Regions from separate parts of the Mesorhizobium sp. M0715 genome, predicted to be linked through region 1. Evidence: predicted binding sites of a transcription regulator. Region 1 holds the regulator's gene; each other region holds the start of a gene.
What was found. Region 1 encodes LexA, which represses DNA repair genes until DNA is damaged. Its sites were predicted from a motif close to TGTTCNNNNTGTGTTCNG; they were not measured.
Positions count from the first base shown of each region.

Region 2: the regulator LexA is predicted to act here: its motif matches at 2,459-2,476, upstream of NKI21_RS19400 (ATP-dependent helicase).
Region 3: the regulator LexA is predicted to act here: its motif matches at 1,361-1,378, upstream of NKI21_RS28045 (ImuA family protein).
Region 4: the regulator LexA is predicted to act here: its motif matches at 1,714-1,731, upstream of NKI21_RS05820 (helicase-related protein).

Region 1 covers NZ_JAMYPL010000008.1:166,667-170,767, forward strand. Annotated here, with positions in the region: gene NKI21_RS12770 (ComEC/Rec2 family competence protein) at 1-1,265, shown strand, start outside; gene lexA (transcriptional repressor LexA) at 1,259-1,999, opposite strand; gene kynU (kynureninase) at 2,412-3,659, opposite strand; gene kynA (tryptophan 2,3-dioxygenase) at 3,739-4,101, opposite strand, start outside.
Region 2 covers NZ_JAMYPL010000016.1:59,108-63,208, forward strand. Annotated here, with positions in the region: gene NKI21_RS19395 (glucose/quinate/shikimate family membrane-bound PQQ-dependent dehydrogenase) at 1-2,263, opposite strand, end outside; gene NKI21_RS19400 (ATP-dependent helicase) at 2,516-4,101, shown strand, end outside.
Region 3 covers NZ_JAMYPL010000031.1:44,119-48,219, forward strand. Annotated here, with positions in the region: gene NKI21_RS28040 (DUF6504 family protein) at 1-344, opposite strand, end outside; gene NKI21_RS28045 (ImuA family protein) at 286-1,338, opposite strand; gene NKI21_RS28050 (metallopeptidase family protein) at 1,522-1,944, shown strand; gene NKI21_RS28055 (TetR/AcrR family transcriptional regulator) at 1,976-2,662, opposite strand; gene NKI21_RS28060 (hypothetical protein) at 2,835-3,521, shown strand; gene NKI21_RS28065 (DUF1737 domain-containing protein) at 3,508-3,714, opposite strand; gene NKI21_RS28070 (HpcH/HpaI aldolase/citrate lyase family protein) at 3,766-4,101, opposite strand, start outside.
Region 4 covers NZ_JAMYPL010000003.1:386,840-390,940, forward strand. Annotated here, with positions in the region: gene NKI21_RS05820 (helicase-related protein) at 1-1,525, opposite strand, end outside; gene phbB (acetoacetyl-CoA reductase) at 2,238-2,963, opposite strand; gene NKI21_RS05830 (acetyl-CoA C-acetyltransferase) at 3,056-4,101, opposite strand, start outside.

The DNA.
Region 1 (4,101 bases):
CCGAGCGCAGCTTCATCATGCTGGCGGTGATGCTGATTGCCGTGCTGTTCGATCGAGCAGCACTCACCATGCGCAATCTGGCGATCTCGGCGATCGCCGTCATCGTGGTGTCGCCGCATGAGGTGGTCGGCCCGAGTTTTCAGATGTCGTTCGCCGCGACCGCGGCTCTGGTCGGCGCCTATGCCGGCTGGGCGGATCACCGCGCGGGAAAAGCAAGACCGCCGCCGCCAAAGCGATCCGTGCCCGGTTTCCTGACGCGAAAATTCCTGCTGGCGGCAACCGGCCTTGCCATGACCTCGATCATCGCGGGAAGCGCGACGACGCTGTTTGCCATCTGGCATTTTCAGCGTGTCTCGCCGCTCAGCCTGTTTGCCAATCTCGCGGTAATGCCGATCGTCACCGTCGTCATGTTCCTGGCCGTCGCCAGCGCGCTGTTGATGCCTTTCGGATTGGATTGGCCGGCTCTCTACCTGATGGGTAAGGGCCTGACGATGATGATCGCCATATCAGGCTGGATCTCCGAGCGTTCGCCTGTCGATGGGGTCGGGCTGATTTCGCAGCAGTCGGTCCTGTTGGTGGCAATTGCCCTGGTCATCGCGACAATGGCGACAACTTGGCTGCGGCTCGCTGCTCTGCCATTCGCGCTGGCAGGCTTGCTGACCGTCTCGGATACGCGCACGCCGGATGTGCTAATCTCGGAAGACGCCCGGCTGGTGGCGTTGCCGATCGGTGGCGGCGAGCTTGCCGTCAGCCGGGAACGGCCGAACGAATTCACCGTCGACAACTGGAAACGCGCCCTGACATCAGAAACCATCGTCGTGCCGGAGGTGTTCGACAACAGCGATGGGCAATTCGATGTCGCGGATGCCGTTGATCTGCCGCTGGGATCGCCGTTCTATTGCTCCTCAGGCGTTTGCGTGGCCAGGCACATGTCCGGTGCGATCATTGCCTATGTCGAGGACCGCAAGGACGCCTGGAAAGCCTGCGGCTTCGCCGAGCTGATCGTCATCAATGACGCCACCGCGTATGACGCCTGTCACAATCCGCTGGTTCTCGTCATCACCAAGCGGCAACTGGCTCGCAAAGGCAGTGCCGCGGTCTTCTTCGATCGCCAATCGGCGACCACGCCGGCGACGATCAGCTTCGCGGTGGACAGCCCATATCGGCCCTGGCACACGCAACGCAAATACTCTCGTGAGGCAAGGGGGCTGGCACCCTTCAAGAAACCGGAGAAGCCAGCGGCCAACCCACAGCCGCCTCAGTAGCGGCGGATCAGGCCGACGAGCTTGCCTTGCACCTTGACCCTGTCCGGGCCGAAAATACGGGTTTCATAGGCCGGATTGGCGGCTTCGAGAGCAATCGAAGCGCCCTTGCGGCGGAACCGCTTCAGCGTCGCTTCCTCTTCATCGACCAGCGCCACGATGATCTCGCCGGGGCTCGCCGTGTCGGCATTGCGGATGATGACGGTGTCGCCGTCGAAGATACCGGCCTCGATCATCGAGTCTCCCTTGACCTCCAGCGCATAGTGGGCGCCGCCCATGATCATGTCCGGCGGCACCGAGATCGAATGCGTCTGATGCTGGATGGCATCGATCGGCACACCGGCAGCGATACGGCCCATGACCGGGATCGACACGGCGGAGACCGCATCGTCATCATTGCCGGGCGAGGGCATCCGCGAAGGCGCCGGCTTGATCTGCCGGCCAAGGGCGCCACCCTGACCGAGACTGCCCTGGATGACGCTTGGCGAAAACTTCTTTGCCGCGTTGAGACCGGGCGCGATCGAGTCCGGCAATCGCAGCACTTCCAGCGCGCGTGCCCGGTTGGGCAACCGGCGAATAAAGCCGCGCTCCTCAAGTGCGGTGATCAGCCGATGAATCCCGGATTTGGAGGCAAGGTCAAGCGCCTCCTTCATCTCGTCGAAGGATGGCGGAATGCCGCTCTCCTTCAGGCGTTCATGGATGAACATCAGCAGTTCATGTTGCTTGCGCGTCAGCATGGCGGCCCCCAGGTTACCTGAAACCAGAATCGAAAAACAAACCCAGAACAAACCCTATCTGTTCCAGTTGTGTTCTGCAACCGTTTAAAGTTTAATGAATTTGTTAAGGCTGCTGAAATTATTTGGCGCTTGCCAGCGGGTCGCGATCAACAGGCGCTAGGCACGGCGATGCGCCTGCTCACATTGAAATTATTATGGTTAATGACCTGTGGCTCATCCTCGACCCAAGGCTTGGCATTATTAGTCTATCGACCTCCACAAAGGACGATATCAATCTTCGGGACGTTCGTTTGCCGTGAACGAAACGGAGCCAAAACGCCAACGTCTGTTGGCATTTGTGGCTGGAAATTCAGCCCTCCGTCATCTGCCAAGGCAGTGAGGGCGGCGGCGGTGGATCGCGGGGATCGTTGCGTCAGGTAACGGCTTCCTTGACCGCGAAACGGCGGTCCTTCCATGCGCCCGTGCGCAGAATATCCTCCAGCACCTCAACCGCCAGCCACACATCCTTGTAGCCGACATAGAGCGGCGTGAAGCCGAAACGGATGGTCGATGGCGCACGAAAATCACCGATGACGCCGCGCTCGATCAGCGCCCGCATGATTTGATAGCCGTGATCGTGAAGGAACGACACCTGGCTGCCGCGCCTGGTCGCGTCGCGGGTGGTCTCCAGCGTGAGACCGTAGGCGCCGCACCTGGCTTCGACGAGCTGGATGAACAGTTCTGTCAACGCGACACTCTTCTTTCGCAATGCCGCCATGTCGACGTCATTCCAGATGGCAAGCGCGCCTCTGAGCGCCCGCATCGACAGGATCGGCTGAGTGCCGCACAAAAAGCGGCGGATGCCGGTGCCGGCAACATAACCCCGTTCGAAGGCAAAGGGCCGCGCATGGCCCCACCAGCCGCTGAGCGGCTGGCTGATATCGCCGTGGTGGCGCTGCGCGGCATAGATGAAGGCCGGTGCGCCCGGACCGCCGTTGAGGTACTTGTAGGTGCAGCCGATGGCGAAATCGGCATTTGCGTGATCGAGCTCGACGGGCAGGGCGCCGGCGGTGTGGCAAAGATCCCAGACGATCAGCGCTCCGGCCGCATGAGCTTTGCGCGTCAGCGCCGCCATGTCGCGCAGTTCACCCGATTTGTAATTGACGTGATTGACCAGCACCACCGCGACGTTTTCGTCGATCAGCTCTTCGATGGTCGGCGCGTCGACACCCGCGAGGCGCAGCAGGACGCCATCCCGGGTCGAGGCCACGCCTTCGGCGATGTACAGGTCGGTGGGAAAACTGTCACCTTCGGCGACGATGGCCGACCGGCCGGGCCGCATCTCCATCGCCGCGTGCAGCACCTTGTAGATGTTGGTCGATGTCGTGTCGCAGACAACGGTCTGGCCGGCCGCGGCTCCTATCAGGCGTCCGAGCTGGTCGCCGAGTTCGATTGGCATCTCGAACCATCCGGCCGTGTTCCAAGCTCGGATGAGATCCTGGGCCCATTCTTGGGTCGCCGCCTGCTGCAGCTCGCTGAAAACGGCATGAGACGCTGCCCCCAGTGAATTGCCGTCGAGATAGATCATCCCCTCCGGCAGAATGAAACGGTCGCGCATGGCCCGCAGCGGATCCGTGGCATCCATCGCTTCGACTGCGGCGAGATCAGGAATTCCACTCATGGTCGGTCAGTCCCCGGTTGTTCGCGAAGGGTTTTCCGCCACAGCGCGTCCCCTCGGTGTGCCTGTTTTCATTTCGACGTCAGAGCCGGGTGCGGACCGTCCACAGCTCCGGGAACAGCACGACCTCGAGCATTTTCTTCAGATACGAAGCACCCGACGTGCCGCCGGTGCCGCGTTTCAGGCCGATGATGCGCTCCACCGTGGTGACGTGGTTGAAGCGCCAGCGGCGGAAGTAGTCCTCGAAGTCGACCAGCTTCTCGGCCAGTTCGTAGAACATCCAGTAGCGCTGCGGATCGCGGTAGATGGTCTGCCAGGCGACCAGCACCTCTTCATTCTCGGTTCGCGTCTCACGCCAGTCCGTGCGCCTGGCATCGGCACCGATGTCGAATCCGTTGCGCGCCAAAAGCAGCAGTGCCTCGTCATAGAGCGACGGCTCGGCCAG
Region 2 (4,101 bases), on a different contig from region 1:
AACCGTGGCCGCCGGCGACGATGACCACGAACTGGCGGCCGTCGGCGACCGTATAGGTCATCGGCGTCGATTGCCCGCCGGCCGGCAGCCTGGCCTGCCACAGCTGCTTGCCCGATGTCAGGTCATAGGCGCGCAGATAGTCGTCGACCGCGGCCCCCAGGAAGGCGACGCCGCCAGCCGTGATCATCGGCCCGCCGATGCCCGGCACCCCGACTTTCAGCGGCAGCGGCAGCGGCGTCATATCGTAGACGGTGCCGTTGCGGTGCTTGTAGGCGATCTTGCCGGTCCTGAGATCGGCGCCGGCGACATAGCCCCAGGGCGGCGCCTGGCAAGGAATGCCGAGCGGCGACAGGAACGGTCCCATCACCACCGCATAGGGCGCGCCCTCGTTGCGGTTCAGCCCCTGCTCGCTGCCGCGCCCTTCGTCCGGCGGCGGCACCTGATCGCGCGGGATCAACTGCGATTTGAACGCCAGGTAGGTCGGCATGCCGAACAGCACCTGCCGGACCGGATCGACGGCGACGCCGCCCCAGTTGAAGGTGCCGAAGTTGCCGGGGTAGATCAGCGACCCCTGGACGGAAGGCGGCGTATAGCGACCCTCATAGCGCAGGCCCTGGAATTCGATCCGGCAGGCCAACTGGTCGAACATGGTTAGGCCCCACATGTCGGCGCCGGTGAGCAGCTTCGGCATGAAGGTGAGATCGGAGACCGGCTGCGTCGGCGATGTGTGGTCGCCTTCGATCGCGCCGCCCGGCGCCGGCACTTCGTTGACCGCAATGACCGGCTCGCCGGTGCGGCGGTCGAGCACATAGAGGTCGCCCTGCTTGGTCGGTCCGACCAGCGCCGGCACCACCGTGCCGTCGGGTTTGGTGATGTCGATCAGGCTCGGCTGTGCCGGTACGTCCATGTCCCAGAGATCGTGGTGCACGGTCTGCCGCACCCATCGCACCTGACCGGTGTTGAGGTCGAGCGCGGTGATCGACGACGAGAACTTCTCGACATTGGCACTGCGCCCGGCGCCGAGCTGGTCCGGCGTCTGGTTGCCGAGCGGCACGTAGAGCAGGCCGAGCTTCTCGTCGGCGCTCGGCGTCGACCACATGTTGGGCGAGTTGGCGGTATAGGTCTGGCCGGCCGGCAGCGGCGTCGTCTGGTCCGGATTGCCGGAATCCCAGTTCCACACCAGCGCGCCGGTGGCAGCGTCGTAGGCGCGGATGACACCGGACGGCTCCTGCGTCGAATAATTGTCGTTGACCGCGCCGCCGACAATGATCTTGCCGCCTGATATCAGCGGGGCCGAGGTCGAGTAGTAATAGCCCGACTTCGGATAGGGCATGTTGGTCAGAAGGTTCAGCGTGCCGCCCTCGGCGAAAGCCGGGCAGACCTGCCCGTTGGCGGCGTCGAGCGCGATCAGCCGCGCGTCCGAGGTCGGCAGGTAGACGCGGGTCGCACAGGGCTGCCCGGCGGCGCCGGCGGCATCGGCATAATAGGCCACGCCGCGGCAGGTCTGGTGCTGGCGGTCCTTGTCGAGCTTGACCTTGGGATCGAAGCGCCATTTCTCCTTGCCGCTCGCGGCATCGATGGCGATGGCGAAATTGTGCGGCGTGCAGATGTAGAGCGTGTCGCCGATCTTCAGCGGCGTCACCTGATAGGTGGTCTCGCCGACATCGTCCGGACCCTTCACGTCGCCGGTCTGGTAGGTCCACGCCGGCTGCAGCTTGGCGACATTGTCAGGCGTGATCTGGTCGAGCGGCGAATAGCGCTGGCCGAACTGCGTGCGGCCGTAATAGTGCCACTCGCCGGCCGGCACATCATTGCCGAGATTGGCGTTGGCGACCACCTTGTCGGTGCCGAGTTCACCGGCAATGTCCTTCGGGTCCGATGTCATCGAATAACCGGCGACGGCCAGCGAGGCCAGCACGGCAAGGATCAGCGGTGCGCGCCCGTCAGGGCCGGCAAGACCCCGCCTCGCCCACGGCGTCAGCAGCCACAAGGCGAGAAGCACGATGATGCCGCCGCGCGGCCCGAGTTCCCACCAATCGAAGCCGGTTTCCCAGACCGCCCAGGCCAGCGTGCCGAGCACGATCACCGCGTAGAGCCACAGTGCGGTGGACCTGCGCCGGTAGAGCAGCCAGGCGGCGATCAGGAAGGCAAGGCCGGCAATGACATAGTACCAGCTGCCGCCCAGCATCGCCAGGCGGATGCCGCCGCCGCCGAGTGCCAGGCCGATGAGGAAAAGAATGAGGGAGGTGATGGTGACAGCCAAGATGATACTCCTTCGACTGTTGCGCTTCGCGGCGCGGCCATGGCAACCCGGCATTGCGTCGCTGCCCGAAGCACAACTTTCTCCTGACGGTCCCGCCTGTCAAGCACGGGCCTCAAGCGCAAGCCGCAATGGTCCATCGCAATTGGGATAACATCGACCGCAGTGGGAGCGCGGGGCAGCAATCGGGCACTTTAGCGGAACAAAACGTAGACAGTTCTGGTCTTTCCCCACCGAATCACTACATTCGGGGCGATGTCCGGCTTTTCCGAAGACATGCCCTTTTTCGACGAACCCAATGCGCGGCCCACGGCCCCGTCGGGCATCGCCGCGCGCGCCATGGCTGCCCGCAGCGGCCATAACAACGCGCGCGACTATCTGAAGGGGCTGAACCCCGAGCAGCGGCTGGCGGTGGAAACCACCGAAGGCCCGGTTCTGGTGCTAGCCGGCGCCGGCACCGGCAAGACCCGCGTGCTCACCACCCGCATCGCCCACATCCTCGCCACCGGCAAGGCGTTCCCGTCGCAGATCCTCGCGGTAACCTTCACCAACAAGGCCGCGCGCGAGATGAAGATCCGCATCGGCGTGCTGATCGGCGAAGGCGATGTCGAGGGTATGCCATGGCTCGGCACCTTCCACTCGATTGGCGTGAAGCTGCTTCGCCGCCATGCCGAACTCGCCGGTTTGCGCTCCGACTTCACCATCCTCGACACCGACGACGTCGTACGGCTGATCAAGCAGCTGATCCAGGCCGAAGGTCTGGACGACAAGCGCTGGCCGGCCAAGCAGTTCGCCCAGATGATCGACGGCTGGAAGAACAAGGGGCAAGGTCCCGCCGACATCGCCGAGGGCGACGCCCGCGCCTTCGCCAACGGCAAGGGTCGCGAACTCTACAAGGCCTATCAGGAGCGGCTGAAGACGCTGAACGCCTGCGATTTCGGCGACCTTCTGTGCCACCCGATCCGCATCTTCCGCGCCAATCCGGACGTGCTGAAGGAGTACCACAAGCGCTTCAAATACATCCTCGTCGACGAGTACCAGGACACCAACACCGCCCAGTACATGTGGCTGCGGCTCCTGGCGCAGCGGCCCGGTGCCGGGCGCGCGTCGACATCGACGGACCTGCGATCGGCCGAAGGCCGCAAGCCCGACCGGGCGTCGGCCGGCCAGGCCGCCCCCGCGGAGGCCAGCGAGCGAAGCGAGCGCGCGGCCGCGAGCGAAAACAAAGTCAACATCTGCTGCGTCGGCGACGACGACCAATCCATCTATGGCTGGCGCGGCGCCGAGATCGACAACATCCTGCGCTTCGACAAGGATTTCCCCGGCGCCACCATCATTCGGCTGGAGCGCAATTACCGCTCCACCGCGCATATCCTTGGCGCGGCCTCCCACCTCATCGCCCACAATGAGGGCCGCTTCGGCAAGACGCTGTTCACGGACCGCAACGATCCCGAAGACGGCAAGGTGCATGTCCACGCCGCCTGGGATTCCGAGGAGGAAGCGCGCGCCGTGGGCGAGACCATCGAGACCTACCAGCGGCAAAAGCACAATCTCAACGACATGGCGATCCTGGTCCGCGCCTCGTTCCAGATGCGCGAGTTCGAGGATCGTTTCGTCACACTCGGCCTCAACTACCGCGTCATCGGCGGCCCGCGTTTCTACGAGCGCATGGAGATCCGCGATGCGCTGGCCTTCTTCCGCGTGGTGGCGCAAGGCGCCGACGACCTCGCTTTCGAGCGCATCGTCAATGTGCCCAAGCGCGGCCTTGGTGAAGCCACCATCCGCCAGATCCACGACACGGCGCGCGCGCTGCGCATCCCGATGCTGGAAGCCGCCGCCAA
Region 3 (4,101 bases), on a different contig from region 1:
GTCGCGGCAAGCCCGGCTCGGACATCGAAACCCTGATGGAAGAAGCGCGACAGGATCTCGTCCAGCATGGCGCGTTCGCCGCCGAACAGATGGGTGCAGCCGGTGACGTCGAGAAACAGACCGTCCGCCCCGTCCAGCGCCACCAGCGGGGTGTAGCGGTCGCACCAGTCGGCAAGGCCTTCGAGCAGGCGGCGGTCGGCTTCCGGATCGGCCTCGACGATGTCGATCGACGGATGCATGGCGCGCGCATCGGCAATGCCCATGTCGCGCTTCAGGTGCAGGGCCTCAGCCCGCTCGTCGAGGGCCGAGATGCGCTGCGCGTTGCGGTCTCGATGGCTGATCACGAGCGGCGGGTGAGATGGGTGATCCGACGGCCGGGAACGCCAGGACCGCCCCAGACGCTGGCGCAGGACCCTTTCCGCCGCCAGATAGGGAAACCACAGGGACAGGATTCTTTGGCCGGTTTCTTCCCCCACCTGCTCCTTCGTCGCCCGCTCTTTCGTCGCCCGCTCTTTCGTCGAATGCGCATTCATCGGGATTCCACTCCAGTGTGAATTGTCCAGGCAGGGCCGTGCGGCTCTTGCCGATGGTGAGGGTGAAGGCCGGGCGGCCGATCGAGCCGGCCAGCGGCCCGGCGATGGTGTCGCGCGGCACCGCCGGTGCCGACGTGACGATGAGGCGGACGGGTGCCGCCGTCGGTTCGGGCTCGGCCGCCTGCCGCAGCAGGAACACCGGGCGGCCGGCCGCTTGCGCCCTTGCATGCAGCCGGCGTGTCGCGGTCAGGTCAAGCCGCTGCGGATTGCCGCGAATTTCGAGGATGACCGCGGCGAGCGCCGTCATCCGGGCCGCCTCCTCGGCGACCCACAGCGCATCGACAAGTCTCGGTGCCTCGGAAAACAGCAATTGCTCCGGCTCGATGCCGAACGAGGCGTGAAGCCCCCTGGCATAGGGAAAGCCGGCCTCGCGAAAGATCTCCGATGTGCCGATCCACAGCACCGGCAGCCCCGGCGTTTGCTTGAGGATCAGGCTTGTGAGCGACAAAGCGAAGCCGGCGACGGCCCCGGCATCGCGGGTTTGCGTGCCATGGATTTCGCTCAGGGCGGCCTTCGGCAGGCCGCCGCTCAGGGCGGCGTCGAGGCGCTCGACGCCAATAGGCAGGAACGCATCCGGCAACGCCGCGGCAATGCCACGCCGGACGATTGTGAGATCGGTGTTGACGTCGGCATCAAAGGGCGCGGCGGCCGGCGCAGCCAAGCGCTCGGGCAGCGTTCCCTCGATTTTCGCGATCTGGCGGCGCAGGGCAAAAACAGTCTCCCGCGCCACGGCGGTCATCGCCATGACGGTCAGCTTCCACTCACATTGTTCCTGTTATGTTCCTTATAGATTCCAGAGCGCATCCCAAGAGTCAAGCAGACACATAGGGAATTTATTCCTCTCCGCGCGGATGGCGCAGGCGCATCGGCCCGTGTCATTTGCCGATTCCGGTGCGAAAGCCTATATGCCGGGATCAAAGGACAAAGCATGGCCCGCATCTACAAGACCCGCACCTGGCACGACGAACTCTCGCCCTCGATGGACGAAATGGAGTTCCTGGCGCTGGAGGCGTACGCGCATCTGCCGGAAGATTTCCGCAAGCTGACCGGCGAGATCGTCATCCAGATCGCCGAATTCCCGACCGACGAGATCATGGACGATCTGTCGCTGGAAACGCCGTTCGACCTGCTCGGCCTGTTCGAGGGGCGAGGCATCGCCGAGCGCTGGAACCCGCAGACCGGCGAAGGCCCGAACCGCATCACGCTCTACCGCCGCGCCATCCTCGATTACTGGTCCGAAAACGAAGAGACGCTGGGCGACATCGTCACCCACGTGCTGATCCACGAGATCGGCCACCATTTCGGGCTGTCGGACGATGATATGGAGAAGATCGAAGAGGCGGCGGAGTAACTGCTTCCTGCGTCACGTGAATTGTCCATTCCTATCCAGTCGGTCCAGAACTCAGCGGCGGCAAGGGTTCTTGGGATCTCGCTTCGGATAGGTTGGTCATCCCGCTGATGAAAAGATGCAGCGCCTTGCGCACGGCGAGCGATGGCGGCTCGGACGGATGCCACTCCGGAAAATGACCATCAACCACCATTCGTGCCAACCCATAGACAAAGGCACGAGCGGCAAGAACCAGATGATCGAAGTCCGTGTTCGCAGCCAGCCGACCCTGGTGTTGCGCCTGGGTCAGCAGGTCGATCATCTTCCGGCGAATGGCCTCATTCTGACCGCGAAGACTGTCCGACGCGTCGAAATCAATCAGCGTTCGGGAACTGATGATCTGGAAATGCGTGGGATTGGCGATCGCCCATTCCAGATAGCCTTGTCCGATTGCTTCGAAGGCCACGATGGGATCCGCGCTGTCGACTTCTGAAAGTGCATTGGCAACAGCCTCTGTCAGCCGGTTCATGGCCTGTTCGGCGACCGCGGTCAGCAGCGCTGCTTTCGACTGAAAATGCCGGAAGGGAGCGCCGGGGGAAACGCCGGCCCGCTTTGCGGCTTCGCGCACGCTCACATTGTCGGGGCCGCCTTCCTCGACAAGTTGAATTGCAGCATCGATCAACGTGTCCCGCAAATTGCCATGGTGGTAGCCGGTGCGGTGAGGTGTCTTGGCTTTTGCCATCTCTTTTCTTTCGTTCCGTAGAGCTGCTTCAGGCGTCCGTAGCACGATCCGCGATTTATGTAATCACTGTTTACAATGCAGGTAACAGAATGTAATCAGTGATTACAGATGGGACCGGAACAGGCCTGCGGTCTTCGCGGGCTCCCCGTTTTCTCTGAATGAGGAGACGAACATGTCTGCCAGAACCGCCGAACCCCGCCGTCCGCAATCGTTGATTTCGCTGAGGAGTCCAGCCGAAGAACCTCAGCACAAGGAGAATCTCACGACTGTCCAGTCGAGCGCGGCTGTGCCCAGCGTCACGCTTTATCGGCTTGCCGCCGTCGCCGGGGTGGGAAGCGCGCTTATTCTTGTGGTTAACGCGGCCAAACGCAGCGCGCTCATCGCGACCACCGATCTGACACAACTTCTCGCGCCAGTCGCCGAGATATTGGCGCTTGGTCTTGTCGTCGGCCTGTTTCTTGCGTTTGGCCGGCGCGCGGGCCTGTTCGGCACCATCGCGTTTGTCATCAACTTCGTTGCACTGGCAAGTTTGGTCGGTGTGGAAGTGGTGATCAATCTCGTATTTTCGAAACTTCCGCTGACAACCATCATCGAGCTGCGCGCCGGCCCTCTCGGACTGGCTTTGGTCGTCAGTTCGTTCCTTTTTCTGCTTGGGACACTTGCGTTTGTAATCTCTCTTGTCGTTGCAAGAGGCGTTCCGCGCATTCCACTCGCCCTCTATTTCATTGGCGCGGTGCCTATCGCGCTCCGTGCGTTCGTGCCGGAGTGGGCTCTTGACCTGGGCCTGGTGACGCTTGCGGCAGCCATCGCCTGGCTGGCCGGCTGGCTGTGGATGCGAGCGGAGCCTACCAGTCGCTGAGCTTCGTATCGGGTCCGTATTCCTGCCCGTCTATATCCTTGACCACGGCCTGGCCGCAACGCATCGCTTTGGCCTTCTTGTCGTAGGCATAGGTCGGCGAGCCGAACAGGTGCCAGCCCTTGTTCAGCGCCGCCGTCACCTTGTGGCAGAAGCTGGCATCGTCCGGAGCGGACAGAAAGCGGTAGAGTTTCATTGTTCAATTCCTGTCGTGAGTAGCTATAGCTCGCCCGCATCCATCGAGCATTTATGACCCGATGGCGGCTGCCTTCGCCAGCAGTTTTTCGGCCTGCGCCAAGTGCAGCCGCTCGACCATCCTGCCGTTCAGCGCGATCACGCCCTTGCCGGCATTTTCCGGCAGCGCGAAGGCTTCCTTCACCGAGCGCGCCTCGGCCACCGCTTCCATGGACGGCGCAAAGGCTCGGTTCGCGGCTTCGATCTGGGCCGGGTGGATAAGGCTCTTGCCGTCGAACCCCATGGCTGCGGCTTCCGCGCATTCATGTGTGAAAGCGTCGAGGTCACGAAAATCGTTGGAGACGCCGTCGAGCATGTCGATGCCGCCGGCGCGCGCGGCCAGCACCAT
Region 4 (4,101 bases), on a different contig from region 1:
CTTCGACAAGGACGGTTCCGGTAGGACTAATTTCGGCTTCGGGCATGGTATTTTCTCTAAGGCGCCGCATGAGGACGGAAGTCCTGCGGTCTACGAAGCGTTTCGTCAACCGCTCATGCAGCGCATCCGACAATCTGTCTTCGATTTCGCGCGTCTTTTCCTGCCAGTGTGCCTGATCGGCCAGCCAGCCGGGCCGGTTCGACACGAATGTCCAGGTGCGGATCTGGGCAATGCGATGCGACAGCGTGTCGATATCGCCCTCGGTGGTATCGGCGCGGCGCACCTGCTCGGCCATGTAATTCTCGTCGACATGGCCGTAGCGTGCGAGGTCCGTGTAAATGGAAGCGATGAGGTCGGCATGCTGCGCCGGCGCGATCCTGCGGTAGTCGGGCAGCGCGCAGGCTTCCCACAGCAGCGCCACGCGCTTGGCATTGGTGGTGAGTGCGCGAATGTCCTCGTCGCGCGATAGATGCTCGAGCGCCTGTGCATCGACGGCAGGCAATGCCCGCGTCAGTCCCTCGACGGGGGCGTTGGTCTCGATCGAGCGCTTCAGCGCGTCGAGGCTGGCAAAGTCGAAATGCGCGGTGCGCCACTGCAGCACCTTCACCGGATCGAAATCGTGGCCTTCGATCTTCTTGATCAGCTCTTCGTCCAGCGGGTCGACCTGGCCGGTGACACCGAACGTACCGTCACGCAGATGCCGGCCGGCGCGGCCGGCGATCTGGCCGAGCTCGGCCGCGGTCAGGTTGCGATACTGGAAGCCGTCGAACTTGCGGTTCTGGGCGAAGGCGACGTGGTCGAGATCGAGGTTGAGACCCATGCCGATGGCATCGGTGGCGATGAGATAATCGACATCGCCGGACTGGAACAGCGCCACCTGGGCGTTGCGGGTGCGCGGCGAGAGCGCGCCGAGCACAACGGCGGCACCGCCCTGCTGGCGGCGGATCAGCTCGGCGATGGCGTAGACCTCGTCGGCCGAGAAGGCGACGATCGCCGTGCGCCGCGGCAGGCGGGTCAGCTTCTTGGAGCCGGCATAGGCAAGATGCGACAGCCTCGGCCGCGTCACCACCGAGACACCCCTCAGCAGGCGCTGCAGAATGCCATGCATGGTGGCTGCACCGAGCAGCAGCGTTTCCTGGCGGCCGCGCAGATGCAGGATGCGGTCGGTGAAGATGTGGCCACGCTCGAGGTCGCCGGCGAGCTGCACTTCGTCGATGGCGACGAAGGCGGCGTCGGTCTCGCGCGGCATGGCCTCGACAGTGCAGACCGAATATCTGGCGCCCGGCGGCTGGATCTTTTCCTCGCCGGTGATCAGCGCCACTTTGTGGGCGCTGACCTTTTCGCAGACACGGGCGTAGACCTCGCGCGCCAGCAGCCTGAGCGGCAGGCCGATGATACCACTCTCATGCGCCACCATGCGCTCGATTGCGAGATGGGTCTTGCCGGTGTTGGTCGGCCCGAGCACGGCGGTCACGTCGCGGCCCGACAGGATCAGCGGCTCGGTGTGTTTGGGCTGGATGTTCATCAACCTAGAATAAGGCTTCTGGGACCTGGAAATAAGGCTTCTTGGCCTCTGGTTGTCGGGAGCGTGCCTCAAATGGCGCGTATGACAGGCGACACATAGGGATTTCGGGCGCGAAGCGAAAGCGGAATGTTCCGCCGGCGGCCAGAAGGTGGTTTTGTCAAGCTTTCAACCGGCTGCGGATTAACGGATAGAACGAGTCTGGAACGAATCGGCGACGAATCAGTGACTCCTGCAGATTCAGCTTTTGTTCACGGCTACATGTGGATTTCGCGACCGCGAGTCGCACCACATGCTGAATCGCTGAACTGGCCCGTTTCATGCTAAGAGGGCGTTGCCGTTAACCTTTGCCTGGAACCAATCACGGTGGCTTGGCGCGCCTCGATCAACATTGTTGATCTTTCTTAACCTGCGTTAAGCAGTTGGGCAGGCGATTCCGGCTGTCGTCGTTAACGTTCAGCTCATAGCCGGAACGAATCGGCGACGAATCGGCGATGGCGTAATTTTCCCGATTTGTTCAGCCCAATATCTTGTGTTGTGAACAGTTTATCCACCGAGAATCCACAGGTTGCCAGGGAGCTTTTGCACAGGGCGGCTGCCGGCTGTTAACCTTCGCGTGCCGAATTGGGTCAGCTACGGTCGCGAGCACGTCAAAGGGACCGTGCCGGAAACGGGCCGGTGTGCCGGCCCGTCGATCTCCTACATCGCCACGTCATCAGGCGAAGTATTGGCCACCGTTGGCCGTGATGGTCGAGCCGGTGATGAAGCCGGCATCTTCGGATGCGAGGAAGACGACGCAGCGCGCGATCTCTTCCGGTTCGCCGAGGCGGCCGACGGGGATTTGCGGGATGATGCGGTCGTTGAGCACCCTCTCGTCGATCGCCTTCACCATCTCGGTGGCGATGTAGCCAGGGCAGATGACGTTGACGGTGATGCCCGCGCGAGCTCCCTCTTGAGCGAGGGCTTTGCTGAAACCGATGTCGCCAGCCTTCGCGGCGGAATAGTTGACCTGGCCGGCCTGGCCTTTCTGGCCGTTGATCGACGAGATGGTGATGACGCGGCCGAACTTCCGGTCGCGCATGCCGCTCCACAGCGGATGCGTCATGTTGAAGACGCCGGACAGGTTGGTGTCGATGACCTCTTTCCACTGCTCGCGCGTGATCTTGTGGAACATGGCGTCGCGGGTGATGCCGGCATTGTTGACCAGCACCGAGACCGGGCCGAGATCGGCCTCGACCTGCTTGATGCCGGCGGCGCAGGAATCATAGTCGGCGACCGACCATTTGTAGACCGGAATGCCGGTCTCGGCCTTGAATTTCGCCGCTGCGGCGTCATTGCCGGCGTAGTTCGCGGCAACCGAATAGCCGACGGTCTTCAATGCGATAGAGATCGCCGCGCCGATGCCGCGCGATCCGCCTGTGACGATTGCTACCTTGGTCATGCATTTCCCCTTTTTTTGATACCGCCCTGTTGTCGGGCTTGGCAGGCACTGAATACAGAACGGGCGGCTCGCGCCGCCCGTTAGCGAGTTCTTCAGAGTGCTTCGATGCACATGGCGACGCCCATGCCGCCGCCGATGCACAGGGTAGCGAGACCCTTCTTGGCGCCGCGCCGGCGCATCTCGAAGACCAGCGTGTTGAAGACACGGGCGCCGGAAGCACCGATCGGGTGGCCGATGGCGATGGCGCCGCCATTGACGTTGACGATCGAGGGGTCCCAGCCCATGTCCTTATTGACGGCGCAGGCCTGCGCGGCAAAGGCCTCGTTGGCCTCGACCAGGTCGAGATCGCCGACCGACCAGCCGGCCTTTTCCAAGGCCTTGCGCGATGCTGGAATCGGGCCGGTGCCCATGATCTGCGGATCGACGCCGGCGGTTGCCCAGGACACGATGCGTGCCAGCGGGGTGATGCCGCGCCTCACCGCTTCCGCCTCGCTCATCAGCAGCGCGCCGGCGGCGCCGTCATTGATGCCGGAGGCGTTGGCGGCGGTCACCGTGCCGTCCTTGTCAAAGGCCGGCTTCAGCTTGGTCATGGCGTCGAGCGTGGCGCCATGGCGGATGTATTCGTCCTGGTCGACAATGGTGTCGCCCTTCTTGCCCTTGAGTGTGACGGCGACGATCTCGTCCTTGAACTTGCCGGCCTTTTGCGCGGCCTCGGCCTTGTTCTGCGAAGCCAGCGCAAACTGATCCTGGTCTTCGCGGGTGATCTGGAACTGACGTGCCACGTTTTCGGCGGTGTTGCCCATGTGATAACCGTTGAAGGCATCCCACAGCCCGTCCTTGATCATGGTGTCGATCAACTTGAAGTCGCCCATTTTGACGCCGGCGCGCAGGTGCTGGGCATGGGTCGAAAGCGACATCGATTCCTGGCCGCCGGCGACGATGACCTTGGCATCGCCGGTGGCGATCTGCTGCATGCCGAGCGCAATGGCACGCAGGCCCGAGCCGCAAACCTGATTGAGGCCCCAGGCTGTGGTTTCCTTGGGCAAGCCAGCATTGATCGATGCCTGGCGGGCCGGGTTCTGGCCTTGCGCGGCGGTCAGCACCTGGCCGAGGATGACCTCGTCGACCTCGCCTGGTT